Regions from separate parts of the Paenibacillus sp. FSL M8-0228 genome, predicted to be linked through region 2. Evidence: riboswitches for the same ligand, from Rfam matches in the RefSeq annotation. Region 2 holds a riboswitch; the other holds the start of a gene.
The links. Region 2 has a riboswitch for ZMP and ZTP ahead of MKY98_RS04710 (bifunctional 5,10-methylenetetrahydrofolate dehydrogenase/5,10-methenyltetrahydrofolate cyclohydrolase). Riboswitches for the same ligand answer to the same signal wherever they lie in the genome.

Region 1: another riboswitch for ZMP and ZTP. It lies ahead of MKY98_RS24125 (TIGR01440 family protein); the one in region 2 lies ahead of MKY98_RS04710 (bifunctional 5,10-methylenetetrahydrofolate dehydrogenase/5,10-methenyltetrahydrofolate cyclohydrolase).

What each region holds. Positions count from the first base shown of each region.
Region 1 is NZ_JBBOXA010000001.1:5,341,618-5,358,299, forward strand. Features, by position in the region: gene MKY98_RS24110 (carbohydrate ABC transporter permease) at 1-721, opposite strand, end outside; gene MKY98_RS24115 (carbohydrate ABC transporter permease) at 721-1,602, opposite strand; gene glyA (serine hydroxymethyltransferase) at 1,778-3,028, opposite strand; gene MKY98_RS24125 (TIGR01440 family protein) at 3,149-3,736, opposite strand; ZMP/ZTP riboswitch at 3,956-4,037, opposite strand; gene MKY98_RS24130 (low molecular weight protein arginine phosphatase) at 4,116-4,700, opposite strand; gene MKY98_RS24135 (manganese efflux pump MntP) at 4,804-5,364, opposite strand; gene MKY98_RS24140 (L-threonylcarbamoyladenylate synthase) at 5,510-6,757, opposite strand; gene spoIIR (stage II sporulation protein R) at 6,913-7,605, opposite strand; gene MKY98_RS24150 (FtsW/RodA/SpoVE family cell cycle protein) at 7,864-9,057, opposite strand; gene prmC (peptide chain release factor N(5)-glutamine methyltransferase) at 9,133-10,032, opposite strand; gene prfA (peptide chain release factor 1) at 10,036-11,103, opposite strand; gene ychF (redox-regulated ATPase YchF) at 11,375-12,475, opposite strand; gene MKY98_RS24170 (GNAT family N-acetyltransferase) at 12,609-13,100, opposite strand; gene fni (type 2 isopentenyl-diphosphate Delta-isomerase) at 13,097-14,197, opposite strand; gene MKY98_RS24180 (DMT family transporter) at 14,465-14,923, opposite strand; gene MKY98_RS24185 (Crp/Fnr family transcriptional regulator) at 14,982-15,686, opposite strand; gene MKY98_RS24190 (DMT family transporter) at 15,746-16,171, opposite strand; gene MKY98_RS24195 (phospholipase D family protein) at 16,402-16,682, shown strand, end outside.
Region 2 is NZ_JBBOXA010000001.1:1,014,205-1,030,886, reverse strand. Features, by position in the region: gene MKY98_RS04720 (sensor histidine kinase) at 1-939, opposite strand, end outside; gene MKY98_RS04715 (fatty acid desaturase) at 1,008-2,069, opposite strand; ZMP/ZTP riboswitch at 2,283-2,367, shown strand; gene MKY98_RS04710 (bifunctional 5,10-methylenetetrahydrofolate dehydrogenase/5,10-methenyltetrahydrofolate cyclohydrolase) at 2,481-3,347, shown strand; gene MKY98_RS04705 (cyclodeaminase/cyclohydrolase family protein) at 3,344-3,979, shown strand; gene MKY98_RS04700 (stalk domain-containing protein) at 4,194-5,696, shown strand; gene MKY98_RS04695 (iron-hydroxamate ABC transporter substrate-binding protein) at 5,813-6,805, opposite strand; gene MKY98_RS04690 (winged helix-turn-helix transcriptional regulator) at 6,999-7,391, opposite strand; gene MKY98_RS04685 (NAD(P)H-dependent oxidoreductase) at 7,536-8,210, shown strand; gene MKY98_RS04680 (S-layer homology domain-containing protein) at 8,312-11,161, opposite strand; gene MKY98_RS04675 (hypothetical protein) at 11,584-12,291, opposite strand; gene MKY98_RS04670 (hypothetical protein) at 12,428-13,354, opposite strand; gene MKY98_RS04665 (MerR family transcriptional regulator) at 13,738-14,154, opposite strand; gene MKY98_RS04660 (NAD(P)-dependent alcohol dehydrogenase) at 14,495-15,535, shown strand; gene MKY98_RS04655 (amino acid permease) at 16,120-16,682, opposite strand, start outside.

The DNA.
Region 1 (16,682 bases), 4.3 Mb from region 2:
GCTTGGTGTACTGACCAAACAACATATAGGTTGCAATCGGAATGGTACGCAGCTCAGGATCATTCAAAATGAGCGAAGGCAACAGATAGTCATTCCAGATCCATAAGGTATTCAAGATAAGCACGGTTACGAACATAGGCAGCAGCAGTGGACAAACGATGCGAAAGAACACCCCGTACCGGGATGAACCGTCCACCCTTGCCGCCTGCTCGATCTCAATAGGTACCGTTTTAATAAAGCCATGAAAAAGAAAAACGGATAAAGGCGCTCCAAAACCCAGATAACATAAGATCAGTCCCGGTATACTGTTGTTCAAGCTCAATACGTTGGACACTTCCATAAGCGGCAACATAATCGATTGAAAGGGAACTACCATCGCAGCCACAAGCAAACCGAACAGGAACCGGTTAAAACGAGTGTCATGCCGAACCATCTGGTAAGCGGCCATCGAGCTGATGAGCAGCAAAAGCGCATTACTGACGATCGTGACAATCAGTGAATTCCCCAGTGCTGTGGGAAAGTTTATTTTATTCCAGGCGTTAGCATAGTTTTCAAAACGGAAGGTTGTCGGCCACGAAGCGGAATGGGCCAAAATGTCACCAAAGGATTTAACGGAGTTTACGAGCAAAAAATAGAATGGAACCAGAAAAATTAACCCGATCACAATAAGCAATATTTCAGCAACCCATGTGCCCAAACGGTAGTTTGACGTTTTTTCCATTACATTTCGACCTCCTTTTTCTTCGTGAGACGCACCTGAATGCTGGTAATGATCGCAACGACCACGAAGAAAATCATAGCCTTGGCAGTTCCCAATCCAAGTCGATTATTTGTAAACGCTTCATTATATATGTCCAACGCTACAGACTCTGTCGACTTGAAAGGTCCCCCCTTGGTGAGAGCCAAATTCAATTCAAATACTTTAAAGGACCAGGATATCGCTAGGAACAAGCAGACGGTCACCGCTGGCATAATAAGTGGCACTACAATATGACGCAAAATCTGTCTTCGGCTCGCGCCGTCGATTTGAGCCGATTCAATCAGGGCATGCGGCACATTATTTAACGAGGATATGTAAATAACCATGAGATAACCTGCATATTGCCATACAAACACAATGACAGTTCCCCAAAAAGCAGTTGGCCCATCACCCAGCCACGGCAGTTTAAAAAAGGAAAGCCCTGTTGCCTCCCCTACCGCAGAAAAGCCGCGTACAAATATAAATTGCCAGATAAAGCCGAGCAGCAAGCCGCCAATCATATTGGGCATAAAAAATACAGTTCGCAGTGCATTACGGGTACGCAGCGGTTTGGTAAGTGCATAGGCTAGGAAAAAGCCAATCAGGTTCGTCAGAATGACACCACATACGGTAAACCGAACTGTAAACCAGAACGCATTACGGAAATCTGGATCATCCCTAAATATATGAACGTAATTCCCTAGCCCGAGCCATCGGATATTCTCAGATACTCCATCCCAGTTCGTCATAGAATAATACAGTCCCAGCAGGAACGGAATGACCATAATCAAGACGAAAAACAACGCCATCGGTCCCACAAATACGAGCTGCTGCAATAATTGCGCGGATTTTCTTTGACTCAATGCAATCACTCCTTTGTCGTAGATATGAAGGAAGCGCGCGCGCATAAACCCTTGCTGTAATCGCTTATTACCCAAAAATGTAAGTTTCGAGTCGTTCGGAAGCAAAAAAAGGCTGTTCTCCTCCGGTTTACGAAGGAAAACAGCCTATACCATAAAGATTATGAGTGTCGATGAATTAGTATTGAGTTCCTGGATAGATCGGGAACTTGTCTGTCAACTCGCCAACCGCTTGGCTTGCTTTGGACAATACAGTATCATCTTTCGGGTTTTTAAGAGTTTCAGCAATGATTTTACCGATTTTGACCATAGCCTCTTCATCCATCCCACGAGATGTTGCAGCAGGTGTACCAATACGAATCCCGCTGGTTACGAATGGACTGGTCGGGTCAAAAGGAATCGCATTTTTATTGACCGTGATGCCCACGGAATCCAATACATGCTCCGCTTCTTTACCTGTGATATTCAAATTGCGCGTATCCAACAGCATCAGATGGTTATCCGTACCACCGGATACAATGTTAATCCCCTCAGCCAACAGTGTTTCAGCCAGCACCTGTGCGTTGCGAACTACGTTTTGCGCATAGGTTTTGAACGATGGCTGGAGCGCTTCACCCAAAGCAACCGCTTTGGACGCGATCACATGCATCAGAGGCCCCCCTTGAGTACCAGGGAAAATAGCTTTATCAATCGCTTGTGCCCATGCTTTGCGAGTCAGAATCAGCCCCCCACGCGGACCACGCAAAGTTTTGTGTGTCGTTGTTGTTACAAATTGGGCATGCGGAACTGGACTTGGGTGAATTCCCGCTGCCACAAGACCTGCGATATGTGCCATATCCACCATAAACAGAGCACCTACATCATTAGCAATGGAGGCAAAAGCTTCAAAATCAATAGTACGCGGATATGCACTCGCGCCAGCTACAATCAGACGAGGACGGTGCTTGAAGGCTGCCTTGCGCACTTCATCGTAGTCGATGCGGAAGTTGTCTTCGCGTACACCGTAAGCAGCAAAGTTATACAACAAGCCAGAAGCGTTAACCGGACTTCCATGTGTTAAATGGCCACCATGCGCCAAATTCATACCCAGTACAGTATCTCCAGGTTTGAGAGCCGCCAGATACACCGCCATGTTGGCTTGTGCTCCAGAGTGGGGCTGCACGTTAGCATGCTCGGCACCGAACAGTTCTTTTGCGCGGTCACGTGCGATATCTTCAACGATATCTACATGCTCACAGCCACCATAGTAGCGTTTGTTCGGGTAACCTTCAGCATATTTATTCGTCAGCACGGAGCCCATGGCTTCCATTACTGCTTCACTGACAATGTTCTCGGATGCGATTAGCTCGATATTGTGGCGTTGTCGTTTCAGTTCAAGTCCCATTGCTTCCATTACTGCTGGGTCACTTTTACGCAGGTGTTCCATCATGATTGATTACTCCCTCTCCATAGTCAATTGTTGGGTATACAAGCAAACGCCTGCTCCTCTGTTGGGTACCTCATCATCATTGCAAAAACGATTAGTACAAACATGCCGCCATGCCAAATGCTAATCGCAGTTTCCGCCGACTTCTTGCTCCAGACTGTACACCGCCCGTTGTCCGCCAATAAGTGGAGGACGGGTGAACGCCGCTGTCACACGTGCTTCGCCAATCCAGCGAAGGCTTGGGCGAAACGGAACAGCAATCGGTCGCAGATGCATGCCAATCAGCGTTTCGCCGATGTCTATCCCGGCATGAGCCTGCACGTTCACCGCCAAACACGCGTCGCTCATAGAACGATAGGCGACGGTAGCCATAGAGCCTCCTGCTGTACGAACAGGAACAGCCGCAACCTCCATCAGTCCCAGTCGTTCCAGTACAGCCCGTTCAACGACCAACGCTCGGTTCAAATGCTCACAGCATTGAAACGCTACATCAAAGCCATACTGCCTGCGAACGGACTCTACTCCAGATAACAGTTGTTGAGCCACATCGAGCGCTCCCGCCGTGCCAATTCGACTTCCAGCCACTTCACTTGTGCTAACGCCGATAACCAGCAGGCGACCAGCCCTGAGACTGGCTGCTTCTGCGATTTCCCGCACAACAGAAGTGGTCTGTGCTTCTAGCGAAATCTCATGATCCAATTGTCCCACCATTGGAACCTCCTTTGGTTGAACAGCCTCTCAGAGACTAGGCACGGTCTCATGCCCCAAGTTCAACACACTCTCTCCTGATCACAATCTCACTATATTATAGCCGATGTTTCAGATTTCGAGCAGAAAAAATGGAAGAACCTTTGAAGGAATCAACCCTCAGCTAAACATCTGGCATAACTTGTATATGAAAAAAGAGCAGTCCACACCTATGTGGAATTGCTCTTTTGCCCAGGCGACCGGCCGTATATCCGATGCTCCATCGTGGTTAATCCCACTTTTGTCGCCAGTTACATCGGATTCTCATTTTTCCACCTTATCTTAACGGATTAACCGTCGAAAATCAACAGATTCCGTACAAAATAGATGAGTAAGAGCGATTTTATTCGGAAGAGGCCTTTAGCTTGTCCAGCAGCTTATGCAGCGCCGTGCGGATTTCCGCAGCTGTGACATCGTAGTCTTCTCGTGAACCGCCAAACGGATCTGAAATATCAAAGCCCGGAATCCGTTGGTGTAATTCAATCATTCGTTCACGCTCCTGCGCCGATAGCTCTTGTCCAAGTGAAGCCATCAACTGCTGTGAAGCATATAAACCGTCCAACTCCTGTACATCATTCAACACCGCATCCCGGTTCTCCACATATTCCTTAAGCGTAAATACTTTGCCCGCCGTTTGGGGAAAGCGCTGAATTACGTGCTGTTTATGTCCTTGCGTCAAGGTTAAGATCAGATGTGCCCACCCGGCAAGCCCGTCGCTCAAAGGGGTTGAAGTGATCTGATCGGATATATCGTGATCACGTAGAACCGCCTCTGCATGTCGGGATATCGGCGTGCCTTCCATCGCTGCCACTCCCGCAGAACGCACTTCCAGTTCTAGTCCATGCTCAGCAGCCAACTTACGCAGCATCCCTTCAGCCATTGGACTACGACAGGTATTCCCAGTGCATACAAATAAGATATTCTTCAACGTTTTCACCCCCCGTATGTTAAAAAATATATAAACAGAGGATTACTATAATCCTAATCCCTTACTTTAACCCTGCACTTATTTTACACTGTCTGCGCTAAAATCAAAACATAAACATAAAGCCGAATGCCAGCAAAATGGCACCGCCCACTGCTTCCCCGTAATCTCCTAGATTGCGGCTGACCTTGCGACCCAGCAGCAGGCCCAACATCGCCATTGCTCCCCCGCAAAAACCAAATGCCAGAACAGACAGCACCAGATCACTCTGGAACATCCCCAGTGACACTCCTACAGAAAATGAATCCACGCTCACCCCAAGTGCAAACAGCAAAAGACCTAAAGGCGAACGATGATCCAATACCTGTACGCCGTCCCCTTTGAAGGAATTATACACCATATGCCCGCCTAAAAGGATGAGTAGCCCCCCTGCGAAGTAGGTCGTCACATGACCTAATAAAGAACTCATATAATGGCCCGTGAAAATTCCCAGCAATGGCATCAGAATGTGAAAAAAGCCAATAACAGTGCTGATGCGCAGCACGTCTCGCAGGCGTATCCCCTTCATGCCGATCCCTACGCCCAGCGATAACGCATCCATTCCTAGCGCTACCGCCATGATCAGAATCGTTACAACCTGCCCGGCATGGGCAGAGGCTGCCAGCATACTCCATCCCTCCATTATCCGTCTGTTCTTGTACACGTTATGCGGACAAGGGGCAAATCAGTACAAGCATGCACTGAAAGTACCCAATACCGAGACGAGGAGGGAGGAAAAAAATTTAATATAAGAGGCTCTGATTCGACAGAAGCTACAGGCGGACGATTCGGTGACCTGCCGCTTTAAGCAGGCGGTTCATAACGGCGTCGCCCAATCCTTTCAGCGGACAGGATTCCGCCAAAATGTAGGTGACGCCGTCCTCGTCGCAGCGACGCAGCACGCCGTACAGGCGTTGCGCTGCCTCATGGAGCGCGTCTAGCTTGCCTAGCGTGTAGACGCGTTCTCCGGCGTAGCCGGCGGCGTGCTCGTCGAACGCGAGCACTGCCGTGCGCTCCCCGCTGGCGGAAGCCTCCGCCAGCGCGGCGCGAATCCAGCCCGTCACCTCAACGGACGACGGGCCTTGTACCACGCTCAAGCGGCCTCGCGGCGCGTAGTGCGTGTACTTCATGCCCGGCGAGCGCGGCGCCGGGCTGTCCGCGTCTTCCCCGGACGTAGCGGCCAGCGCCGGGTCCAGCACGACGGCGCGAGCAACTGCAGCGAGCTGCTCAGCCGTCACGCCGCCGGGGCGCAGGATGGTGACCGTTCCGTCGTCAGCCGCCTGCACCACCGTGGACTCCAGCCCCACACCTGTGGGGCCTCCGTCTAAAATGCCGCCGATGCGGCCCTCCAGATCCTCCCGCACATGCTGTGCAAGAGTGGGACTGGGTCTTCCCGAACGATTGGCGCTTGGCGCAGCCAACGGACAACCCGCTTCAGCGATCAAGCGCAGCGCTATCGGATGATCTGGCATGCGCACACCAACCGTGTCCAGCCCGGCCGTTACACGCGATGACAGTGCCTGCGGTACCACTGGCAATACGAGAGTCAGCGGTCCCGGCCAGAACATATTCATCAGCGCCCGGGCTGTATCGTTTATTTCTGCTACCATACCCTCTAATTGATCAGCATCAGAAACATGTACAATGAGCGGGTTATCGGAAGGGCGTCCTTTGGCAGCGAATACCGCCTCCACCGCTTTTGTACTACGAGCATCGGCTCCCAGTCCGTACACGGTCTCTGTAGGAAAGGCTACCGTCTCTCCAGCTTGGAGGAGTACAGCAGCCTCGCGTATGCCTTTTTCCGCCGCGATCCGAGTCTGTTCAGCCGAAGTTTCGTCAGAAACACCCCCGTCAGTGTTGTTCACAGGAACCAAACATCTTACATCCCACCATTGGGTATGGGAAGACTTCAATGCCTGCTTCAGCTCGCAATTCCCCTGTTCGTCCAGCTTTTGCTCCGATTTTTCCTTTTGCACAAAATCTCCGCGCAAGTCTTGCATTTGATTCAATTTATCGCTCATATCAGATCATCCCATATCTTATTGTCGTATACAGGCCAGTGATTTCGCTTGATCCTATAAGGCTACTTTGAAAGATCAGTTTATTTGGCTCTGCCATGTGTATATCTATCGTAAGCTCCATTATAGCATATGGGGAAACTTACACTCCTCAACGTTTAGGCAAACAAGCCACTCACCCAGCTGCACAGTCCCGCAAGTGCATCCCACAGAAAAAAACGCACTTCCGGCTCCTTGTCAGTGGTATTCGTCCGACTATCTCCATGATCCGTTTTTGCTGATACCGTTTGTGCCGCTGCTTCCCCACTGCCTGCATCAATAAAGCACAGCGGAGGAAACAGCACGCACCACCAATTTTGACCTTTTCCTTGCCCCAGCGTAACCCGTAGCGCTTCATAATTCCCTGCCGGGTAGACAAGACCACCGTACATTTTCGTCGGGAAAGGTACGCTCGCCAGTTCCACCTGATGATCATACGCAATGCCGCGACGAGCCAGTTCCGTACCTACCAAACGGTCAATTTCAGGTAAATGAGCATCAATCAATGATCTGGCTTGGTCTAAGCTTTGCGGGTTTTCCAACTCACTCACCCAAGCATTCATCTGCTGCACAATAGCGTCCCGTATTTCGCGTTTAACTAGCTGATCCTCCGGGCGATCCGAGTTGGCCAAAATACGCAGTCGAATGGAGTCGTGTGGAATCACCTCCAGCCCTGTTGTAGTCACTCCTGATGCTAAGGCTCCTCTTGTTCCCATGGTCATAGCAGCATCCGTCTTTTGACCTTCCCAAGACATCATTAATATCGAAATACAAAATAGTATCATTGCAGCTTGCTTTACCCAACTTCTCATCTTCGTCCCCCCAAACCCAAACTCTATCATGTCTATCAGTTTGTCCGGTTTGGGAGAGTCTAAACCTATAAGTCTTGTAAAATATTCATAACCACTTTACAGATTTTCTTCAATACACCCTCGAATCATGCTACACCAAGCTTCAGACCCTCGCCGAGGAATATAAAAAAGCCCAGATTTCACAATCTGGACTCTCGCGTTGCACCGTTTCAACTCACACACAAATACCAATCAGTATCTAGCCACAATCCAACTGTACTAGGCTTTTTTCGCCTTCGTCAAGTTCAATCTGGAAGGCTGTGGCAGATCATCCTCCAGCTCTTGGCCGTGCACCTTAATGCTCATAACCAAGCCGATACTAGCCATGTTAATAAGCAACGAGGTACCACCATAACTTATGAACGGGAGCGTAATCCCCGTAAGCGGCATAATGCCCAGAAACGCACCAATATTCTCAAAAATCTGGTACAGTAACATGGACACAATCCCGACAATAATATACGGTCCGGCGCGATCCCGGCATTCCAGCGAAATCAGGATCATTCGGTGAATCAAAATAAAATATAACAATAACAGCACTGAAGAGCCTACAAAGCCAAATTCCTCCGCTACGACCACAAAAATAGAATCCGCATACGTATAAGGAACACGCCCGGACTGTACCGAGGTTCCTTGCAAAAAGCCCTTGCCCATCATCCCGCCAGAGGCTATCGCCAGCTTGGCATTTTTGGTATGATAAGACGCCTTCGCGGTTGCCTCTTCCGGTACCAACCAAGGGTCCAACCGCTCAACCCAGTGACTACGGCCAATCCCCTTCATAAAGGAATCAATCTCATCGTGAAACGAAATATAAGCTTTGATCCCGCCGCCAACGGCGACTGCAAATACGATGAATCCGATTAACGCATGGGATGCCTTCACATTACCAATCCATAGCATACCAATGACGATGACAATGTAACCGAGCGCATTACCCAAGTCATTTTGTGCCATAACCATGGCAAACGGGACAAAGCTCACCAGAGCCACTGGAAGAACATCCTGAATGAAATACAGCCTGCTCTTGCGCTTTTTGATCAGCATATAAGTCAGAAAAATGATAAGAACCAGCTTGAATACCTCGGCAGGCTGAAGATTCAAGCCACCAATTTTCAGAAAGCCCTGAGAGTTGTTAACCGTCCCACCAAAAAATCCGAGACCCAACAGGAATATTCCGCCTCCATATACGTACAGGGCTTTTTTAATGAATATCCGAAAATCGACCATCGCTAAACCCAAGATCGCCACAAAACCCAATATATAATACCCGATCATCTTTTGATAGTCGTTGCCGTGCTCTGCCAAGTTCGTAGGGCCCCTACCTGCGCTGTATACCGTTATGATACTAATCGCCATGAGCAAAACCAGAATAAAGATAACCGGACCGTCAATTTTTTTCAATTTCTGAAGCATGATTTCCCCCTGAGCCGTTTCTCGGTCATACTCCTCTTATTCTAAAGGAAAGACTCGCAAAAAGAAAATGCACCACTACTCCGAGACGCCTAGGACATGTCGTTCAATCCCTGCAAGGTCAGGAACGATTATAATGTTCTTCCAATGACCTGCCTGTTCCAGCAGGCCAGCCACGTCTCTGGCCTGTCCCATCCCCAGCTCAAACCCGATTAGCCGGGGCGGAGCCTGAAGGAGTCCGAGCTGCTCCAGCATTGCCCGATACGGGCCGAGCCCGTCAGGACCACCATCTAACGCCATCCGTGGCTCGTGGTCGCGGACCTCCGGCTGTAGGCCAGCGATGTCAGCAGCCGGGATGTACGGCGGGTTGGACACGAGAATGTCCACCGTCGTTCCCGCAAATGGCGCCAGCAGATCGCCCTCGCGGAATTCTACGGCTGCGCCGTTCGCAGCAGCGTTATAAGCCGCTACTTTTAACGCGGCAGCCGAAATATCCCCTGCCGCTACGCGCCAGCTCGGTCGCTCAGCCGCCAGCGTCACGGCAATCGCACCGCTGCCCGCGCCGATGTCGAGCGCCTGAGGAGCACCGCTTGGCCACAGCCGATCGCCGTGCTGGAGTATCGCCTCGACGAGCAGTTCTGTCTCGGGGCGCGGAATCAGCACCGACGGCGAAACCGCGAACGGGCGGCCATAAAATTCCTGCCGTCCGATAATATACTGCGCCGGTTCACCCGCAGCTTTGCGGGCTATGATCCGTTCCCACGCCTCCTTGGCGGTGGAAGGGAACGGATCACCCAGAGCGGCGTAAAACGCCGTACCTTCCAATCCGAGCACATGCTCCAGCAACAAACGGGCATTATGCTGGGGCTCCAGAACGCCACAGCTTCCTAAAAAAGAAGAAGCCTCAACCAAGGCTTCTCTGACACTCATGTTTCGTTCCGGCGACATCCGATACACACAATCGCGCTCGTTCCCCAAAACTTAAACCTCTTGTTCCATCAAATCAGCCTGCTCTGCAATCGTGAGCGCCGATACGATTTCTTCGATCTCCCCGTTCATCACCTGGTCCAGCTTATGCATAGTTAGTCCAATACGATGATCCGTTACACGGCTTTGCGGGAAGTTGTAGGTACGGATACGCTCACTGCGGTCCCCGGTACCTACTTTGCTCTTACGCTCGCCTGCATATTTGGCTTCCTCTTCCTGACGCAACATATCCGAAATACGGGCACGCAAAACTTGCAGCGCCTTCTCCTTATTGGAGTTCTGGGATTTTCCGTCCTGACAGGTTGCCATAATACCTGTTGGCATATGCGTTACACGCACCGCCGACTTGGTCGTATTAACGGATTGTCCGCCCGCACCGCTGGAACAGAACGTATCCACGCGAATATCCTTGTCGGAAATTTCAATATCCACTTCTTCTGCCTCAGGCATAACGGATACTGTAGATGTCGATGTATGAATACGTCCACCTGATTCCGTCGTCGGAATCCGCTGGACGCGGTGTGCGCCGCTTTCGAATTTCATTTTGCTGTATGCACCGCGGCCGTTAATCATGAAAATAACCTCTTTAAAGCCCCCGAGATCATTCATGTTCGCGTCCATCAGCTCTACACGCCAGCCTTGGGTATCGGCATAACGGGTATACATCCGGTACAAATCAGCTGCGAATAGTGCCGCTTCGTCACCACCCGCTGCCCCACGAATCTCAATAATAACGTTCTTATCATCATTCGGGTCCTTCGGCAGCAGCAAAATACGGATTTTTTCATCCAGCTCCCGCTTACGAACACTCAGTTCTTCAATCTCCATTTTGACCATTTCACGCATCTCGTCGTCCAGCTTTTCACCCTGCATGGTTTTTGCAGCTTCCAGCTCTTCAACGACATTTTTATATTCGGTATATGCTTCATAAGCAGGCTGTAAATCAGACTGTTCTTTGGAATAATCTCTAAGTTTTTTGCTATCGTTCGCTACATCCGGATCGCAGAGCAGTTCGCTCAGTTTATCGTAGCGGTCCGCCAATGATTGCAATCGGTCCAACAAGCGATTCACCTCTTCAGTTAAATTAATATGAAGCCAGCTTCAATTTCACTGGCTACAGCTCTTTATTATACCAACTAATTCATGAATTAGCTACAAGAAATACTGACTAATTTAGGATTTTGCAAAAATCCACACGACATGTAATTCAATAAAAAAAGTCGCCGCCTAATATAGGCAGCGACCGCATTATCTAGCACATTTTAGAACACACATACTTGAGACATCGTCTTTTATATATCCGAATCGAGTATTGTACTCTAGAAATTTTATATTAAACATTAAAACGGAAATGCATAACGTCTCCGTCCTGCACTACATATTCCTTACCTTCCAGACGAAGCTGCCCCCGTTCCTTGGCCCCGTTCATCGAACCAGCAGCGACTAAATCGTTGTAGGATACAACCTCGGCACGAATAAATCCGCGTTCAAAATCCGTATGAATTACGCCCGCAGCACCCGGTGCCTTCGTTCCTTTGTGAATCGTCCAAGCGCGTACTTCCTGCACACCTGCTGTGAAATACGTATACAGGCCCAACAAGCGATATGCTGCTTTAATTAGACGGTTCAATCCTGATTCAGCCAATCCCAGCTCCTCGAGGAACATCGCCTTGTCTTCGCCTTCCAGCTCAGCAATTTCAGATTCTACCTTGGCGCTAATCGGCACCACTTCTGCATTTTCAGCCACGGCAAAATCGCGTACCTTTTGCACATATGGATTGCTGTCGGCTTCCGTTACGCCATCTTCGCTAACATTAGCGGCATAGAGTACAGGCTTCATCGTCAGCAAATGAAGATCGCGTACAATCAGCCGTTCTTCATCCGACAATTCTAAGCTACGCGCAGGTTTATCAGCATATAGCGTTTCTTTGATCCGCTCCAACACTTCAACTTCTTGGGTGTACTGCTTGTTGCCACCCTTCATGTTTTTGCGGGAACGTTCAATACGCTTGTCTACGCTTTCGATATCCGCCAGAATCAGTTCCAAATTAATGGTCTGAATGTCGCTGATCGGGTCAATTTTGCCGTCTACATGGGTAATGTTCTCATCTTCAAAGCAACGTACCACATGTACAATCGCATCCACTTCACGAATATGAGCCAGAAACTTGTTACCCAGACCCTCGCCCTTGCTCGCACCGCGCACAAGTCCTGCAATATCAACAAATTCAAAAGCCGTTGGCACCGTTTTATTCGGCACAACCAGTTCGGTCAACTTATCCAACCGCTCGTCCGGTACTTCAACGACGCCTACATTGGGGTCAATCGTACAAAATGGATAGTTTGCGGATTCCGCACCCGCCTGCGTTATTGCGTTAAAAAGTGTTGATTTGCCCACGTTCGGCAAGCCCACAATCCCCGCTTTTAAAGCCATAATCAGAACAACTCCCGTTTATATAAAATATGCGTTATGCCATCCGTTAGTTTACCAACCCACATTATATATGAGAACCTATACACGCGGCAAGCATACGGTTATGGAATTCAGGATTTTACTATATCCCTATTTAGATTTCTTTGCTCATCTGGATATCTGTAATCCGATAGCCCGACTTGCGATATACATGCAAAGCTCGCTCATTATGCCCAAATACATGCAACCCGATGCGGACAGCTCCCAGCCTGCGAGCCTCCTGTTCCAAAGCCTCCATCGCCATCGTACCTAGACCCCTCCCCTGGTATGAATCGTATACAAGGATATCCAGTAGAAAAGCTTCTTTTCCTTGCACGCCGTCCGTAATATTGAACCAGATGTAGCCAGCTTCCTCCTGACTCTGCCCCCCGTCATCGGAAAACATCAACATATACAGGTGAGCATGAGGTGTGTCTAGTCTCTGTGGCAGGTATCGAGCAAAACTTTCTGCCGCTCGCTCTGGTGCTTCTTCAACCGTCCATGTACCTGCTTGGATTTTCTCATCCGCATAGTCGGCAAGCGAGCGTTGTTCAAATCGATCATATTGCTCCGCATTCATCGGAACCAATGTAATAAGTCCGCTCATCCATTTACCTTCTTTCTTAGTCGAGTCGTATCTTTGAGCCCTTCTATTCCATCTACCCCAATGCCAAACATGACCGTGCGGAGTTCCAGTTCGACCTGCTCCAAACGTGCCTCCAGCGCTTCACTAGAGGCAACCGCAGAACCGAGCAAAGAACGCCCGAAGCCTGCCATGTCAGCTCCCAAAGCAAGCACCTTCGCTGCATCGACACCGTCTCTCAGTCCACCGCTGCCGATCAGAGCACCATGTGGCTGAGCGGCTCTGACTTCCACGATACAATCAGCGGTCGAATTGCCCCAGTCCGCAAACGCTTCCGCCGCCGCGCGACGCACAGGATCAGGGTTACGAAATTTCTCCACTTGGCTCCAGCTTGTCCCGCCTGCACCAGCGACATCAATAAAGGCTGCACCCGCATCATACAGTCTTGACGCCGTCTCGCCATCTATGCCCCAACCTACTTCCTTCACTCCTACAGGCACTGAAAGCTGACGAGACAACTCCTCGAAACGATTAAGCAGGCCGCTAAAATCCAAATTCCCTTCGGGTTGGAAAATCTCCTGCAATCCGTTCAAATGCAGCACCAACATATCTGCTCCGGCAATGTCTACTGCACGGCGACAATCGTCCACGCCAAATCCGTAGTTCAGCTGCACCGCACCCAGATTGGCAAGGATCGGGATATTGGGTGCCAGACGGCGGACTGCAAAGGTTGGAGCCAATTCTTCCCTTTCCACCGCAGCCCGTACCGAGCCGATGCCCAATGCCCAGCCGCGTCTCTCCGCTGTCTCTGCTAATCGCTCATTAATCGCTCCTGTCTCGGCGCTGCCGCCTGTCATGGAGCTAATAAGCAACGGTGTTCGTACAGCCTGTCCTAAAAAAGTAGTATCCAGGCGAACCTCGTCAAAATGCAACTCCGGCAGAGCGCAGTGCTTAAAGACATACCGCTCCAGCCCGCTGGTGATACCTTGTCCGGCCACATCTTCTTGCAAACAAAGGCGGACGTGCTCAATCTTCCGTTCGCCTGTCCGCGCGGCAGGCAACAAAGAGCCGGATCTGTTAAAGCCGTCAGGTGCTCCTTTTTTATTCTCTGTACTACTCATCTATGTTCCACCTCATCCAAAGTCACTCTGTTTATTGTATCAAGTTCAAGAAGCACAAATAAGACCGTTCCCGAACACGGTAACCGATCTATTTATCGTCTCTTATACAAATATCGTATGCCCTTAAAGTGGCTATTTTAAGATACTCTCATTGTATCATGGATGGGAAAATATATACACGAACGTGAACATTTTTTCTCCCCCATAGATCATGTTCAAAATACGCAATAAACCAGTTATTTCGGAAACTTTACAGAAAAGCCGCCCCTAATTGAGCTGCCGCTTTTCTGCAAAATGTCCAAATTTAAACACAAGAATACCACCGATAATGACCAATACACCGATCAGCTTGTTAATGGTAAACGGAATTTTCTCTAATCCTAGCCATCCTAATGAATCCCACAACAGGGCGGTCCCTAATTGCGCTGTCAATACAATGGAGATCGCATAGGTCGGGCCAAGTTGCTTCATTCCTTGTACCAGACAGAACACAACACCGACACCAATCATGCCACTGAACCAGTACCACGGCTGCATATGCTGTAAAGCAAATGTATTTTTCCCTTCAAAAATAAGACTCCCGAGTAAGGAAGCCAAGAACCCTGTGCCCAGCACCAATGTTGTTGTGGCCCACGATCCTGTCCGTTCATTCACCTTATTATTGAATATCGTTTGCAGACTGACCAAGGCACCTGCGATAACCGCCAATACAATTCCTAATAACATATGTTAACTCTCCCTTGATGATCCTTGATATTCTTCTGTTTTTTACTACATGCTCCTATTACAATGATTCATAAATATTATGTCCTGCCAGTTCACTCAAACCTTTTCTGTCCCGAATGACAATATAGCCTTTTGTCCGTTCAACCCATCCATCTTCAATCATTTTGCGAATAACACGGTTGAGATGTCTATAGCTGGTTCCGATCAAATTCGCCACATCTACCAGACTGGATGCCCGTAATTCCTCATGAAAAGCTGTATTCGATTCGTCAAAAGAAACCGATAGCAGGTAGCTCGCCAGTCTGACTTCCACCGGATACATGAGATTAAAACTGGAAAAGTCGGAGTCCAGGCAAAACTTTCGCGTGACAACATCCAATAGAAATTGCAGCAAAGGAGCATAGTCTTTGCCGTATTTGTTCATCCATTTGTGGTGAATACCGATCACATAGATCGGAGACACTGCCTCTACCGTGTTGATGACGTGACTATTCCGAATATATTCAACATCTCCTATGACCTCGATCGGTGTTTTGAAGCAAAGGATCAGGGTTTTCCCTTCTGTAGAACTGGTATAAATCTTGACCTTGCCCTGCACCAGTATATATAGATGCTCAATGGGATCCCCCTGTAAACAGAGCTTTTCCCCTTGCTCCAAACGATGCAACGACAAATAAGGATGTAGTGGCTCGTAGAGTATGGATTCCAACTCATGCAGCTGCAAAAAATATTTTAGCTGCTCTTGATCCTGAATTTCTCTCATTCCTAAGCTCACCTTCAATCTCTACATTCTAAGCTATCTTTACAAGTTAAATTTCTATTTTAAAGCTTCAGAATAATTACACCCGCGATCATCATACCAATACCTATAAATTGTGGCAGCTTCATCTTTTGCTTCACTATACCGAACCATCCCTTAATATCTACCAGAAAGGTTAAACACAACTGCGCAATCAACAACGCCGAGATCGTGAACGTAACCCCAATATGTTGGATCGCCGTGACTTCACTAAATATAATAATAGCTGCAAAGGCACCGCCCCAAAGATACATTGGCTTCACCTGTTTCATTTCAGCCACATTGCCATCCCTTGTAAACATCCAGACTAATGCTGCCAAAATAAACCCTATTAGCTGAGTAACAGCAGCAGCCTGCCATGTACCAATATCCTGACTAATCCGTGTATTCGCTACACCTTGTAGCGTAATACACGCTCCTCCCAGAAAAGCAAACAAGATTCCTCTCATAAATCGTTATTCTCCCCATGTAAATGACTTTTCTATATATTAAATTATAGGGCAGACTCTCTATAAAGGACATATGTCCTCAACGAATAGTAAAACATCCTTCATTTCATTCAGTATCCGCGTCAATCCTGCACACTTGCGTTAATAACTTGACAGTATCCCATCATAAAACTGCATGTTCCGGCACGGTAAAACGGAATGCAGCATCCAATTGAGGAGTTGATCGTCATATGACTACACGTGATCCGCTGCATTCTAAGCCGGAATATCAAAGAAAATCCAGGCATAAGGGCCGTGCCCTTAAAATCGCCATTCTGGTACTTATCCTTTGGCTGATTGCCGTCATGCTGTATCAGACCCATAAACCCTTGCCTCCGTTCGTCTCTTATGAGAGCCAGGAGTATTCAACCCATGAGGTAAACTTCTGGACGGATTTGACCTATCCCACCGGGGATGGTAGTACTGCACAGCATGAAGGACAAATTTTGAAGCGTATGCTCGGGATCATTGA
Region 2 (16,682 bases):
CAATTCCTTACGAGACGGCTCAATCGTGATGGAGCAAGCGGTAGCTCCACTGTGTTTCACTACATTGGTTACGGCTTCCTTCATACACATGCTAAGAACATTTTCATTCATTAATGATGTATGCTCCAGCTTCGGGTCGCCCTCTAGAGTTAATTCAATGTGAGCAGCCTTTAAAATCTGCCGAATACGTAGTAGCTCATCCTCTAGTCGCATACCGCGCATTTGAGTAACCATTTCCCGTACCTCTTTTAACGCGCTTCTTGCCGTGAGACGAACATCGTTAATTTCGACATGCGCCCGCTCCGGGTACTGATCCATCAGTTTGCCCGCCAAATCGCTCTTCAGCCCAATGAGTGACAACTTCTGACCTAAGGTATCGTGCAGGTCACGCGCAATTCTTTGCCGTTCCTCCAGCTTAATCAATTCCGATATTTTCTTATTGGCATCCTCCAATTGAACTTGGAGCCGATCGCTTTTGTTGCGATTAAAATTCGTAATCGGAAGGAGAATCACACCGATCAGATTGAGCAGGATAAAAGGAATCTGTTTAATAAAAACGGGATTCTGAGAAACAAAACCATAATTGATCAATCCAATCGTAATAACCATTAAAATAATATACAGCGTCGTAAATGCAGCCTTACTTTTAATATTACCGATCAAATAGGCGATAAATATGGAAAAGTACATATAGCTGAACAGCAGTGTCATGGTAATCGATATGGCAATCTGTACACTGGTCCAAAAGTATATGAGCCAGCCTTTTGAGACAAAAGCCAGTACATAACATGCAAAGAATACCAAAATAATAGCAGTACCCAAAATAATATGACCTGTAGATGAAGAGCTAAAGTAGTAAAAGGGCAGGATATAAAAGACGACCCAAACATAAGGGCTAAGCCCTGTATTTCTTTGGAAGATCTGATACCATTTTTGCATCCTGCCCACCCTCTTCTACTTCACATGACTTATATTCCTTATCTTATCATACCAGGTTTTGTTCAACGTTATTTTCTTTCTGTGCCTACAACAGGTGTAGGCATGGGTTTCGTAACTGCAACACGTTTGCTGAGGAGCGGCTTCACTTGTTTAAAGGTCAAAAAGGTTTTCGTATTTTCATCCCAAAGTCGGAACTTCAACGATTGCAGACTGCTACTCACTGTGATCGTGGTCGCCTTTTGAAGTAACGGTGTCGCTTCATGTGCTTTTTCCAAATTATAATTTGGAACTTTGGGACTCAGGTGATGAACGTGATGAAATCCGATATTGCCCGTAATCCATTGCAATACTTTAGGAAGCTTGTAGTAAGAACTGCCTTCTACGGCTGCATTAATATAACTCCACTCTTCATCGTGCTCGAAATAAGAATCCTCAAATTGGTGTTGTACATAGAATAGCCAGATTCCCAACATACCGGATACAAAAAAGATAGGTGCCTGTACGAGAAGGAAGGCCTGCCATCCAATAGCCCAGCACAACAGTGCATACAATGCAACGATGGATATATTCGTCACATGAGTGTTCATTTTTTCCTTGCGTTTGGCTGTCTTGATATTAAAGCGATAGGAAATCAAAAAAGTATAGATCGGACCTAGTCCGAACATAACCCAAGGATTTCGGTATATGCGATAGGCCAACCGTGTCCATGTGGAAGCCTCTGTGTACTCTTCTACCGTAAGCACCCACATGTCACCTGTGCCTCTTTTATCCAGATTACTGCTGGTTGCATGGTGGATCGCGTGACTATTTTTCCATTGGTGATAAGGGCAGAGCGTAATAATACCTGTAATCGTTCCCACAATGTCGTTCAGCTTGCGGCTTTTGAAGAAGGATTGATGACCACAATCATGAAAAATAATAAACGTCCGTACCACAAACCCCGATGCAACAATGGCAATGGGAAGCGTCAGCCAGTACGAAACCGACAGGCTAAGATAAGCAGCATACCACAATAGGATCAGTGGACCCAAGGTATTGATAAGTTGCAGAACGCTGGATTTCGTGTTTATTTTCTCGTAGGGAGCCATATTTTTTTTCAATTGGGCTAATGGGAGTTGTGTCATACTCATTATGATCCTCCTTAAAGATGACGCCTATACCTTGATCCTGTTAGGCGTACATGTTGATCTAATCTCAGTATAAGGAGAACGCTCTAGGCGCTGTAGTCATAAACGTCAGTTCGTGTATATGACATTTGTCATATAGACAAGTAACATAACCCGTTTTCCAAATGTTCGCGGGTTTCTTTTCTGATGATTGTTTGTTAAAATATAAGGTATAATAACGCTGTATGTGACTGGCGAAGTCAGTGGAATGAACCACGAGGGAGCATACAAAAAAAGCGTACCGTTCGCCTGGGAGAAGTATTTGCAGAGGATTCGTCTGTCTTGACGACCTTGTGCAAATACTTTTTTTCGTTTTACAAGACCATGACACCCTGTTGATTCCATTATGCAATAAATTCAGAGGAGGCTCGGACTATGGCTATTATCATGAAATCCAAAGAAGCAGCTGAGCAAGTATATGCAACGATCCGTTCACAGGTAGAAGAAATGAAGCAGCAAGGACACCGTCCCCATCTGGCAACCCTATTGGTAGAAGGTGATCCGGCATCTGCATACTATGCACGGACCAAGCAAAAAATAGCGGAGAAGCTGGGCATCTCATTTCATCTCCATACGTTTGATCGTCATGTTAGCGAAACCGAGCTACTGCACCTGATCGGCAGTCTGAACGATGCATCCCATGTACATGGCATTATGCTGGAACTGCCGCTTCCCCAACATCTTTCCGCCTCCGTTATTAAACAATCCATTGCCCCCTACAAGGATATTGATGGGATTACACCCGATAACAAGCTGGCTACTGTAACAGGTGACGCCGGACTATATCCCGCAACACCTCAAGCCTGTATCGAGCTGCTCAAGCATTACGGTCACACATTGGCAGGCAAAAATGTCACGCTCGTGGGCATCGGACAGACAGTGGGACTTCCCCTTTTCCACATGTTGCAAAGAGAAAACGCCACCGTTACCGCCTGTCATGCAGGTACGCGTGATATTGCAGAGCATCTGAGCCATGCAGACATTGCCTTCGTGGCAGTCGGATGCCCTGATGTGATTACGCAAGATATGGTTCATCCCGGTCTGATTTTGGTAGATGCGGGAATTAATGAGACGCTAGAGGGAAAAATAGTGGGAGATGCCGCTTTAGACGTGGGGGAAAAAGTACATGCTATTTCTCCGGTTCCCGGCGGTGTTGGCACCTTAACGACTGCGATTTTGTACAAAAATCTGCTCAAAGCAATACATCTGCAACACTACTCCAGAGAGGTGGTTTACTCATGAGTGAACTGTCGTGGAATCATTCCATCGGACATTTTCTGAAAGAGGCTGCAAGTGCAGCTCCTACCCCTGGCGGAGGAAGTGTATCCGCACTGGCTGCGGCACTAGGCGCGGCTATGACCTCCATGACCGCCAACCTTTCACAAGGAGAAAAATACGCGCACATCCATGAACAAATCACGGACGTCATTAGCAGCATGGAAAGATTGTCTACACATTGTGAGGAATTAATGGTCGCAGACATCCAATCCTTTGAACAGTATATGACTGCCCTGCGTTTGCCCAAGGAAACAGACGAAGAAAAGCGCTATCGTACCCATTCCTTACAGACAGCGGTGATCGCTGCCATTGAGGTACCCATGCGCCTGCTGGAAGTATGCCGAGACGGATTGTCGCAAGCCTATAACATTGTGGAAGTGTCCAATAAAAATGTGATTTCGGATCTTGGCATCGGCGCGATCCTGTTCGAAGCCGCCGCTCAATCTGCCCTGCTTACCGTCGACATTAACCTTGCTTCGCTGAAAGATTTGGATGTCAAACAATCCTACGAAGCTAAAACAGCCGCACTCCTCCGTGAAATCGGACAAATCAAAGAACAAACCTTATTGATGGTGCGCAGCCGAATAACGGGCTGACCATTGGAAGAACCCGTCCCAAGTCATATTCTGCTTCCATGCTCAAAAAATAGCCTCTCAAACCCGCCTCTGCTCGTGGGTTTGGAGGCTATTTTATTGGAATCCAACGATTTGTGGAAAACTTTTCTATATATTCTTCGTCTATTGATAAGGAGATATTCCCCAAGGCGTTATTTAACCTTATATACATTGATGAAGAAATGAGGAAAAACGCATGAAAAGACGTACTCTGTTAATCAGTATGATCGCGCTGTTATTGTTCAGCTCCAGTGCATGGGCGGCCGGTGATGAATCGGCGTCCCGTATTCGTTCATATGATTCCGGGAGTCTGATTCAATCCGATGGAAGCTTGTGGTTATGGGGCTATAATCAATCCGTACCGACTCGTGTAGAGGATAAGCCAAACGTTGTAAGAACATTTTCGAATATAATCCAGGAAGGCGATCTGATATTTACCTTACAAGATCATTCCGCCTGGTATGTGCCAAGAAACAACATTTCTGAATCCGTGAAATTCATTTCTCTGGAAGGACTACCAAACATCATAAACGTGCGTATTATGAATGATCATGTGCTCGCCCTAAACGCCGAAGGAACCGTATTATCCGCTGATCGAATCGAAAATGGTGGCAACTTTGCTCCTTTTCAAACCCTATCCGGCATCGAAAATGTTACAGAATTGGATAGTTACTATGAAAAAAGACCGCAATATGAGGAACGCTGGATCTTCTTGAAGAAGGACGGAAGTGTATGGAAAAATACAAGGTCCTTGCAGGGCTTCGAGCTTGTTCCATCATTAAAGGATATTACTGCTATCTCCAAAAACATAGCCTTAAAGAAAGACGGTACTGTATGGACATGGCCCAAAGAATTTGATAAAAATGTAACTCCGTCCGAAACTTTATCCGTATCGCAGATTCAAGCCTTATCGGACATCAAAATAATTAAGACCAATGGAAGTTCCAATCTCGCGATTGATCGACAAGGACGGTTATGGTTCTGGGGTGAAACGGTCACAGGTTACTCAGATAATACAACCTATCACAATGAAAATACCCCTGTGCTATTATCAGGAGTAAAAGATGTTAAAGACGCCTTTTTCGCCGAACGCTCCATACTCGCCCTCACCACAGCTGGGAATGTATATGTTGCGTCTCTAGATGGTGAAAAGTTACCATCCAACGCCCCCTTTACATTGCTTGCTAAAAATATTCAAAGTATCAAAGCAGGTCCACGGCACGTAATCATGCAAAAAGCAGATGGGGCCTTATGGGGCTGGGGTGTCAACAAACACGCGCAGCTAGGTATAGGAGACTATGAGTTTCTGTATAGTTCACCAGTTCCTGTACAAAAACCGATTCTTGTCCGTCTCAATGGTTCGCCTGTCTCTCTGAGTAATGGTGTCATTACCCGCAACGGGCAAGCGTTTATTCCCCTTCGTTCTGTTTTTGATAAACTGGGGGCCGAGATCGCTTATGACTTCAACAGCAAAATAGCAAAAATAGATCAGTCCAAGGCAGAAGATCACCCTGTCTTTCTAGAAATAAATTTCAAAACCAGCCAAGCAAAAGTGAACGGTAAGGCTGTAAAGCTTACCAATCCGCCCTTCATGGTGAATGGTATTGGTTATCTTCCATTAAGGCTGATCAGCGAAACGCTGGGGGCCAAGGTAGATTGGATACAAAAAGAAGATACTATTGAAATTACGACAAAATAGTAAATCAAAAACCAGTCCAAACATGATTCATGTTGGACTGGTTTTTAATGCTATATACTGTGTATAATATGCGATCTCTTATCTATTTCAACAATTCGTCACAACGCAGAATCTGCTTATTGTTTAGCTTTATTCTCTTTTTCTCTTTCGACCAGCATATCTACGATCATATCAATTTGCCCGGTAATAGCGATTGGATCATAGCGATAATACGTATCAAAATCGTTAAAGAACACTCTATTGTTCTTCACCGCAGGAAGATTCCCCCATACAGCGGACGACTTCAGTTGCTTGAGCGCGTCACCCTTTTTCTCGGGATCATACGTAGTCAGGAACATATAATCTGCGTCATACTGTGGCAATACCTCCATCGAAAGCTGCACCGTTTGTTCCTTGGAGTTCACAGTTTTCTTTGGCATATTCAGTTTGAGCGCATTGTAGACAGCTTGTCCGCCTCGACCCGCATTGTCGCCAAAGATCCAAAGTGCGTGCTTGTCCGTCAGCTCATACAGACCGAAAGTTGCCTTTTCGTCAATCACACCTTTAAGACGTGCGCGACCTTCAGCGGCCTTTTTATCAAATGCAGCAATAAATTGCTCAGCCTTCTCCTTTTCCCCGGTGATATCGCCGAACAACTTGACCGTATCATAAATATTAGTCGTCGTGCCGTACGGAATATACAGGGTAGGTGCAATTTTAGACAAAGCCTCATAATTCGTACCCTTCATAACCACGATCAGATCGGGTTTGAGTTCCAGCGTCTTTTCCAAATTGGTCGGATCACCCACCTCTTTGGTTCCCTTTTCCTTCAGCAAATCGGTCAGAAAGGGATTTTGAAACGTTGTCGGCTCTACACCCACCACATTAGCACCTACGGACAGCAGTTCTCCACCGTAAAAATCCGTTACAATACGCTGTGGCTTAGCAGGAATTTGAATATCCCCTTTAACCGTATTAAAGCTTCTAGTCTCTCCAGTAGTAGCTGACTCTTGCTTATCTCCTGAAGATGAAGCCGGATTACTCCCATTATTATTTCCGCCGCAAGCGCTGATGAATACAGACAATACAAGTAACATAGCTGTCATCATAAAATACGATTTTCTTCTCAACTGATTAGCCCCCTATATATTGTGGAGAGATCTCCCCGATACACATGATAATGATTATCAATATCGTAAGAAATATATCAAGCGTCGTCCTTGCTGTCAACTGAAAAACGAACTTTGTACATTCCTCCTTAATAAATCAAAAGACCTGCCAAAATGATGGTCAGGTCTTTTTCGTGGAGCCGTATTCAAAAGCCTACACATTGGGGCTAGGTTGCTGAAGGCTGCTTTCTGGTGATCGCTGTTTTGTTTTATATTCTTCTCCCCAATCTTTCATCAAGTTAATAATCGGGATGAGCGTTTTTCCGAATTCGGTGAGAGAGTATTCAACCTTAGGCGGAACCTGCTGGTATACTTCACGGTGAACGACACCATCCTCTTCCAGCTCGCGCAATTGGAGTGTCAGCATACGCTGGGTGATCCCCGGACAGATCCGCCGAAAATCACTAAATCGCTTAGTCCCATACATAAGATGATACAAAATAATCCCTTTCCATTTGCCCCCAATCACGTCCAGCGTGAACTCAACTGGACACGCCTGATCATTTCCAGCGGTACATTCCCCAAAGCCGCCTTTCCGATTACGCATAGGCTTTTCTCCTCCTTAGTATCATTTTATATACTACAGCACATTAATGTGCGTACTTCAAAAACGGTCATGTATATTCTAATATTAAGCATGTCACTTGGTAAGCGTCAATTTTAATCAACATCCATAAGGAGTGGAATAACGATGGAAACCTTAGCTACTACTAAAGATCAAATCTTATCCGCATACGAGTTCAGACATGCAACGAAGGAATTTGATAGTCATAAGAAAATTAGCGATTCCGATTTTGATTTTATTCTTGAAACCGGTCGTTTATCTCCAAGCTCGTTTGGCTTTGAACCCTGGAAATTTGTTGTCGTTCAGAGTAAAGCTATGCGTGAGAAGCTACTGCCTTACTCTTGGGGGGCCCAAAAACAACTGCCAACAGCCAGCCATTTTGTACTCATCCTCTCTAGACTTCCTGAAGATATGATAGCCTCCTCCGATTATATCAAGAGTATGATGGAGAACGTGCAGCAATTACCAGCTGAAGTGATGCAAGGCAAAGAGAAAGTATATGACGCCTTCCTAAAATCAGATTTTGCGCTGGAGGAAAACAAAAGAGCCTTGTTCGAGTGGGGCTGCCGACAAACCTACATCGCACTGGGCAACATGATGACTGCCGCAGCTCAAATCGGCATTGATTCCTGCCCTATCGAAGGTTTTAATAAACAGGAAATCGAACGCATCCTCTCTGAAGAAGGCATTATGGATGCCAAGCATTTCGGTATTTCTTGTATGGTGGCATTTGGCTACCGTCTCAACGAGCCGCGTGGCAAAACTCGGCGACCTGTAGATCAGGTTATTGAGTGGGTGTAAAACCTTTTCTCTAAAACAAAGGGGTGTCCCCACAGCCATTTCGATGGCTTTGGGGACACCCCTTTTTCATAAAACCTCAGTTCTTAACTCTTTCCAATTACTTACTGATAATTTACTTCTTCTGCAAAGTAAATATCCTTCAAACGATCCTTTACGCGTTGAATTTCATCCGCTGTTAAAGGAGCAGTTGGACATAGCTTGAAGTTCCTTCCGGTGACATAGCTTACGTCCGTGTGACCATCCAAGTTGTAGTCCATCTTCGGAACCGGTTTTCGGGTATAATCGGTAAAGTCAATAATGGACCATGCCGCATCTCCATCCTCTTTGGATAAAATAATCCGCTGTGAGGCATTTTCGGTCCACAAATAGCGCAGATTTGCTGGTGAATTATTGGAATCCATAGCCGTCTTAATACCTGAGCCTCTAAACATGAGCGTAAACTCCGTATGATCATTATTGGATCCTGCTACCGATTCATAAATCTGTTTCAGCCCGTCCACGCCTACAATCTCAACCTTGCGATCAACAGGGAAGTGGTTCACAAAATTCTCCCATATTGGAGCCATGTTATGGGTGTTGGCAAGTGCGTTGATGTCCAAAATAATGGACAAGTAGTTTACCGTATTTATACGTTGATAAGGGTTATCCAAATATTGCTGTACTATATACAGTTGTGGTGCTGCATCCGTCTCAGTCACATATGGGTCAAGCGGATGAAGAGTCCAGCGTGAGGAATCTTTCGTATAGCGTGATCCAATCGGATCAATCGTAACCGAGTTCATGAATACGGTACCGCTATTATCTGCAAGTCCCTGTGCGGGAACAATCGGATTGTCCTTATGGGACCAGTAAGGCATCAATGGAGAGCCCTCACCATACATACCGTTGACATTATATTGTGTAGCCGACCATCCCATCGCGGATGTAATCCGATAGTGATCTTTAAGCCATTGAGTCTGTTCGGGATTCACCGTAAAGCTGGTCAATGATTTCGGCAGATACTTCCGATATTGGTCTGTATCCATGCTTTCAAACACAGATGGTGATCCCATTGTACCGGATTGGTGCAGCTCATTGAATGCATTATAACGATACATATACAACCACTCATCCATCTTTGCTTCCCAAATAGGAAACTTCAACTGGTTCGGATACCCATCCAACATTCCGACTTCGTCGTCATATTGATCAACGTATGCCAAAACCTGTCTAAGCTGCGGGCGATTTGCTTCTACAAAAACAAATCCGTTTTCCATCGCCCACGTCACTTTGATATTAGGACCAAAGTGGTCCATCAGCAATTGACGCGCTTGCTTGATTTGATCTACCGTCGTCGCGCTTCCCTGCAGCATGATGGAGACAGCAAAGTATTGCTTTTTGCGTTCCCCGGGTTCTACCGTTAATTCCGCATCAGATGTGAAGTGAACCCCTTGAGATGGCGACTCAACCGTGATCTTTAATGGAATGACCGAGTTTACTACCGGAATCAAATGCAGGTTGGCAATCTTTCCATCCTCATCAAATATTCCTCTGGAATCCTCTACCCGAAGTATCAAGTCTGAGGGCAGCAATCCAGGAGCTATAACCTCTCCATTAGCATTATGAAATACGTAGGACATATTCCAAGCAGTAGGATCTAAAGTAGCAGCCTCTGAAATGGTATACGTAGCCAAGTATACGGACCTGATTACGTTCGGTGGCTCTGCCGGCGGAGTCTTCCCTTTCACGATTAGCTTGGCCTGAGCTGTAAGGACCTGATAAGGTTTGGCAACGGTGACCTTCATTTCTACAGGAATGAAGCTGTCCGCAACCGGAATATTTTCGGGATGTGCAATTTTTCCTTGTTCATCAAATATGCCTAACCCATCACTAAATGTGTACGTAACACTTGTGACGCTGGCAGCAGGAATGCTTACGGGTCGCCCTTTATTGTAGAGCTGAAAAGATAGCTGATATGAAGGGTATGTTTCCGGTTGATTTACCAGCTCCTGCGCCTTGATCACGACCTCATCTACCAGAAAATCCGAAGAATGATCCGATGGATCTACCGGAATTACTGGTGGTTTGGGATTAGGTCCCGGTGGTGTCACCGACGGTTCCGGCTTCGGTTCTGGTGGTGTCACCGGAGATACTGGTGAATCAGGGCTTGGGCGATGCCTTTTAGGCTCCTCGACTTCCGAATTCACAGGTTGTTGACTAATTTCCGGTGTCACATCGACCTCGATCTTCTTCGATTCTTGTTGGCTGGTCGTCTGAGGCATCGTTGCAGTTCCATCTCCTAATGACCCTAGCAAACGCTTGGCACGTTCTCTCAGACCGTCACCGCCTAACCATATTCGATAAGCAACCAGCGTGGCGTCCTGCCGTCTCACAGACTCTTTAGGATGGAAATAGTGATTCGTATCTCCCTCGATCAGTTCCAGCCGTTCCATCAGCCATACGCTCGTTTGTGCATAATCTGATATATCAGATTGATCCACAAAACTGGATATACCAGCCGATCGGGTATCTTCAGTAACACCAAAATAGCGGGCATACCAAACGGCCATATCCTGACGAGTCATATTGTGCTTGGCACCGAATAATTGATCACTAATTCCTTTCGTAATGCTCTCTTCCTGTAAGGCCTGTACATAAGGTAGAGCCCATGGTGACACATCACGAAAAGAAGTTACGCCTCTGTTATTCGATGTTCGCTTTAAGGTTTTAGCGAAAATGCTTGCCCATTCCTGTCGCGAGATAAAATGTAAAGGTCGAAAGCTCCCATCCTGATAACCCGTAACATAACCTTGAGCAGCCATGGCCTCAATCGCATCAGCTGCATAGGAATGTTCGATATCGTTAAAGGCTCTGTCCGCAAAAACAGGCGCACTATGTATACAGAACAACCAGACAGCCAGTAAACCAGCCATGTAATGCCTAATTTGTTTTAACTTTTTTTCATAATTCATTATTCGGAATCATTACACCTCCTTTACTAGATAGCACTGAGCCACTTTCGCCTGTACTTTCATATCAACTTTGAAAATTAGTCTCTCTTGTTTTCAATCGGTTTTTCATTACTGTTAACACCAAACTGTATATACTTGAATTATCGGAATAATCTCCCTAGGATTGAATAAAGCCAGTAAAAAAAGTAGTTTTGGCAATCTACTATCCTGTTTATTCACCATCTTTTTTTAAGCCGTAATTCCCTATCACTAAACAATGGTTTTCATTGGTAATTAAATATTTATCATCTTTTTGTGTTACTATGTTGATCCCGTATACAAATAAAAAAAGAGATAACATCTGTATCCGCATTCGCTTGAAGAATACAAAATGTTATCTCGTTCTCGTGTACATATATACTTATAAAATCCTGTCTGCTGTTTTAATTCTCTTTAAACTCAGAACCCTTATAAACATAAAAGTAGCCGTTTAAAGCCCCATTTTGTGGATAGGCAGCAGGATCTTTGCCTTTTATTTGACCAACCAACTCTCGATTTATAAACGCAGGGGGGCCTTCCTCAACTAGCGCTTCAGCAGACATTCCAGTGATTGATTTTACTGTGTTGGACCAGAATGTAACTAAGTAAACATCGTCAGCATTAAAATGATAGCGTCCTTCACTTGGAGTTCCCTCATAAAACAGCTCTGCCAAAGAAGCTGCCTCAGACCCTCTCATAAAAATTCGAATCTCATCGGTTCCGTTCCATGTATGAGGAACTCCACCTTTTGGATTAACGTATTCTACAGTTTCTGGCTCCTTGTCGCTAATAAAATCAACAACTGCATATTTATAAACCTCATCTGTTACACTCTTGGTTGCAATTTCAGTTGTTTTCTCTGTTCTATAGCCACTGAACTTTCCATACACATTCGGGGTTTTGCCAATAGCAGCTAAGGCCTTTTCCTGATCCATGAATCCGGCTCTTCCAGCTACTGGTGTCAGCCTGTACGTCTTGATTTCAGTCCCCTTGTACTGATCCCAAGTGTATTCGTAATAATATTTCGCATAAGATACTCCACTGTTCCAGCCTACGGATAACAGCATGAGAATACCTATCATGAATACTAACGGCCATTTTTTCAACTTCATACCCTCAACCTCTTTTCTCCAAGTACACTCAAATCATCATTAGCATTATAGCTTTTCAATAAATCTATCGACAGTTAAATATTAGAAGAAAGTGTGGATAAATTATGTCCTTGATAATTTACTATTTGCCTGTGTTTTACTGATCGGTTGCAGCTTTGAGACGTTTTTCCATTTCTGTAGACACCATAATGTTTAATAGCCCCATAAGATTATTGGTCTCATCTCTTGCTTTTTGATAGGCCGCAGCGAAGGCTTTTTCATTCGCGGCAGGGTTTTTAATGTCACTTAGTTTCTTCCACTCGGGCTTAACGCGTTGATCGTACATATCGTACAAGCTGATGTCTGTAGGTGTCTGGGCAACAGGCATCATAGACTCAAATTTCGAGGCAACCTTAAAAAATCCCAGCGTATTTTGGACCGATGGACTAGAATAATCATGCGTCTTCATCGCTTCTTCTAAAATATGAAGTCCCTCTCGTGACAAATAGAGCATTTTGACGAGTCCTCTTTCAGTATTAGAGGTTTCCTCCCACTTCTTGTAGGACTCACCTGGAGCAACTCCCTCTGTAAAAAAATTATAAGCTTCATGAATAAATTCATCTGTATTCAGGTGGATGGGTTCTTCTGTATATAAATTCACGACAGAATCACTGTAATTTGCAATGTTTACATGTTTCCCAGTTGGATCGGAAACCCGCCGAATCGGATGATCCTGCACTCGTACCAGTCCATAACGATCGGCAAAGGTAAGAAGCTGCTCCTGCGTCGTATTTAACCCTATTTGTCCTGCTGGCTGATCGGGTTTCGTTGCTTCTTTAGCCACGTCGGAATACGTCTTTCCATTACTTTTTGTAGCTTGGTCTGTAGTATTGCTCACAACACCATCCACACCAGCCTGTTCCGCATTGTCCGCCTTGGCATTCTGGGTAGTCGTAGTGGTTGCCGTTGCTGCTCCAGTCGTAGATTCACCTTCAATTTGCTTCTTGGAGTCACCGCATGCGGTCAGCATAGCAGTTAAACTTATTACAGCAGTCAACAAAATAATATACGCTTTTGCCTTCATCAGTATCTTCCTCATTTCCTTATGTATCATTCTTTCGTGGTTTGATAGTAGACTTCAATAATATGGAATTAATCTTATCAAAAATAAAAATGAGAGAATACTGGACCATACTCCTGATTATCTTCGATGATTCTATAGTAATTCGTTGTTTTCTGAACTAAAGTCGTGGCTCTCAACCTACATAATGGGCAAATTGCCCGTTGACTTTCGGAATACTTGATCCTCGGTACTACTCCTGCCTGTTCAAGTTACATCATATTTGGTTCCTAGTTTTCTAAAACTGATCGTGCTGTTTTAAATCAGTAGGTTGTAGTAAATCGAATATTACAAACGAAAGCACCTGTAATTCATATAGAAATGGATGAATTACAGATGCTTATCTATTAGTTAGTAATGAGACTCCCTATTTTATTGTTTTTATGAATATTTTCCGTTCCGGCATCCAATGCAGTTTTGTAATATGAGCATTTATGTTCAATAACTTCCATTGTTTTTTTAAGTTCTTCCATTTGTGCTTCTACAGTAGCTTTTCGTTCCATAAACATGTCATATCTTTGTTGTAGTGTGGAATCCCCACCAGAACACCAATCAATGAAATTTTTAATTTCTTTGATCGGCATCCCGGTGGATTTTAGACATTCAATTATTTTTAAAGCGTCGATATCGGATTCTTTAAATAATCTTGTTCCGCTAGATGTCCGTTCTACAAAAGGCATAAGTCCCTCTTTGTCGTAGTAACGCAAAGCGTATGCTGTAAGATTCAATTCTTTTGCAACTTCGCTGATAGAATACGTCTTCATCATGTATCTCCTATTCTTAATGACATAGACTTCGAGTTAACTCTATGATATAAGGGGGATTCTATCAAGTTATTTGTAGAATGTCAAAGTCTCCTTATAGGAAAAGTAGAATCAGATGCTATCTAACAAAATATAATTAGCAAGAAAACAACATTACTGAATAGAGGCTTATAAACCTGCGCTTGACTTAGAGTTAACTATAAGGATTAACATTGATTTGCAAGAGAAAAAGTATAAATGGAAATGAATGAAGGGGAACTTCAACCGACTTCAGCAAGTTTTCAATTTATACCGATATAACTGCATTCTCTTGAGAAATACAAATAATAGGAGGCTATTTATGATAACTGCTAAAGCACGAGCTGTCGATGGCCCAGACAAACCATTTCGATCGGCTGAAATTAAACGACGGGATCTTGTTTCACACGATGTTCTGATTGAAATTAAATATGCCGGCATATGCCATTCTGACATCCACACTGCTCACGGCGAATGGGGCCCAGTGAACTACCCTCTCGTACCTGGACATGAAATTGCAGGGATTGTCACGGAGGTAGGATCTGAGGTTACAAAGTACAGCGTTGGTGACCGGGTAGGGGTTGGCTGTATGGTTGATTCCTGTGGCGAATGTGAGAACTGTCGTAAAGGAGAGGAACAATACTGCCTTAAAGGAAATGTCCCTACCTATGCTGGTGTTGACAAATACGGCGAGCCTACACAAGGCGGATATTCTACCCACATTGTCGTAACTGAGGATTTTGTAGTGAAAATTCCAGATAACATTGAGCTTGACGTGGCTGCTCCATTACTTTGTGCAGGTATTACGACTTATTCACCGTTGAACCGCTGGGGTGCTGGTCCAGATAAAAAAGTGGCCGTTGTGGGAATGGGAGGCCTTGGTCATATGGCTATCAAGATTGCACATGCTATGGGTGCTGAGGTAACTGTTCTATCCCAAACATTAAAGAAAAAAGATGATGGCTTGCAATTTGGTGCGGACCACTATTATGCTACAAGCGAACCAGAAACATTTAAAAAACTTGCTGGGCACTTTGATTTGATCATTAACACGGTAAGTGCTGCCATCGATATGGATGCTTATTTTGCACTACTCAATCTAGACGGAACTTTGGTGAATGTCGGTGCCCCTGGGGAGCCGTTGTCACTAAATGTGATGTCCCTTATCGGACATCGCCGTTCATTTGCTGGTTCAATGATAGGAGGCATCCGTGAGACACAGGAAATGTTGGATTTTTGTGCAAAACACAATATTGTTCCTAAAATTGAAGTGATATCGGCCGACCAGATTGACGAAGCCTACAAACGAGTGTTAGCTTCTGATGTGAAGTATAGATTCGTGATTGACATTAGCACAATGTAAGCTATGTAAATCATAAGTTATACAAGTGATTTTAATTTTGAAGGTGTCCCCAAAGTATTACTTGGGACACCTTCACTTTATTCTGTGTACCATCCTATTGTCCATTTCCTCTTTTTGCATTTATTTGTAATCCAAAGATTCCACCCTTAGAATATAATACATTAGGAATAAATAGGAAGGTGGAACTTATCTATGTTTAAGAAAATGGATATTTACAAAATCCTCACTTTAATATTTGCATTAGTTGTTATGATCTCTTCCTCTTTATCACTCGCATACCCGGACACCTATAGGGACTCATACAAAATCACGCAATTTTTTCTAGGGTTTATATTTTTATTTTCGGGAATTACAGAGTTTAAGGCCAATCGTAAGAGTATAGCAATAATCAACTTCTCAATTTTCGTTCTCACCTTTTTTGTATCTATATTTACACTTGTAGTGCGAACAGGCTAACCACACGGTTTTATACCTCAGTAATAACCTTCCATAGCCCTCTCTCTCGTCATGTAAAAGAAAAGCCGAGCGAACTCAGAATCATCTGAATTGCGCTCGGCAAATGTTACGTATTTAGCAATCTTCTTTTAGTTTTCCTCTAATTCTTCAATTCTCTGCCGCTTTCCTATGCCAAAGATAAAATATCCAACAATGACGATCGCCATGAATATTGCCCCGACAATCAACGGCAAGCGTGTGTCTGGATTAAACCACATTCCAACGATCACAAGCAACAAAAAGATAATGGTGATGTAATTACTGATCGGAAAAAAACGAGACTTAAAGTTGTGATCCTTCATTTCGTCCTTCCACTTTTTCCTGAATTTAAATTGGCTGATGGCTAATGCAAACCACGGTACCATGCCTGGGAGAACACTGGCGCTGTAAATGTACAGAAACAGTTTGGAATTAGGCATTAAGTAGTTAAATAACACTCCTACCAGCAGCAAAGAAATGGTCGTAATTATACTATTTCTAGGAACACCGCTTGGGGAAACTTTCCCGAAAAACTTGGGAGCTTGTCCGTTCTTAGCTAATGTATATAACATTCTGCCCGCACTGTAAATACCACTGTTGCAGCCGGACATCGCAGCTGTAAGTACAACAAAGTTAATGATACCCGCAGCAGCCACAATTCCTACCTTGGCAA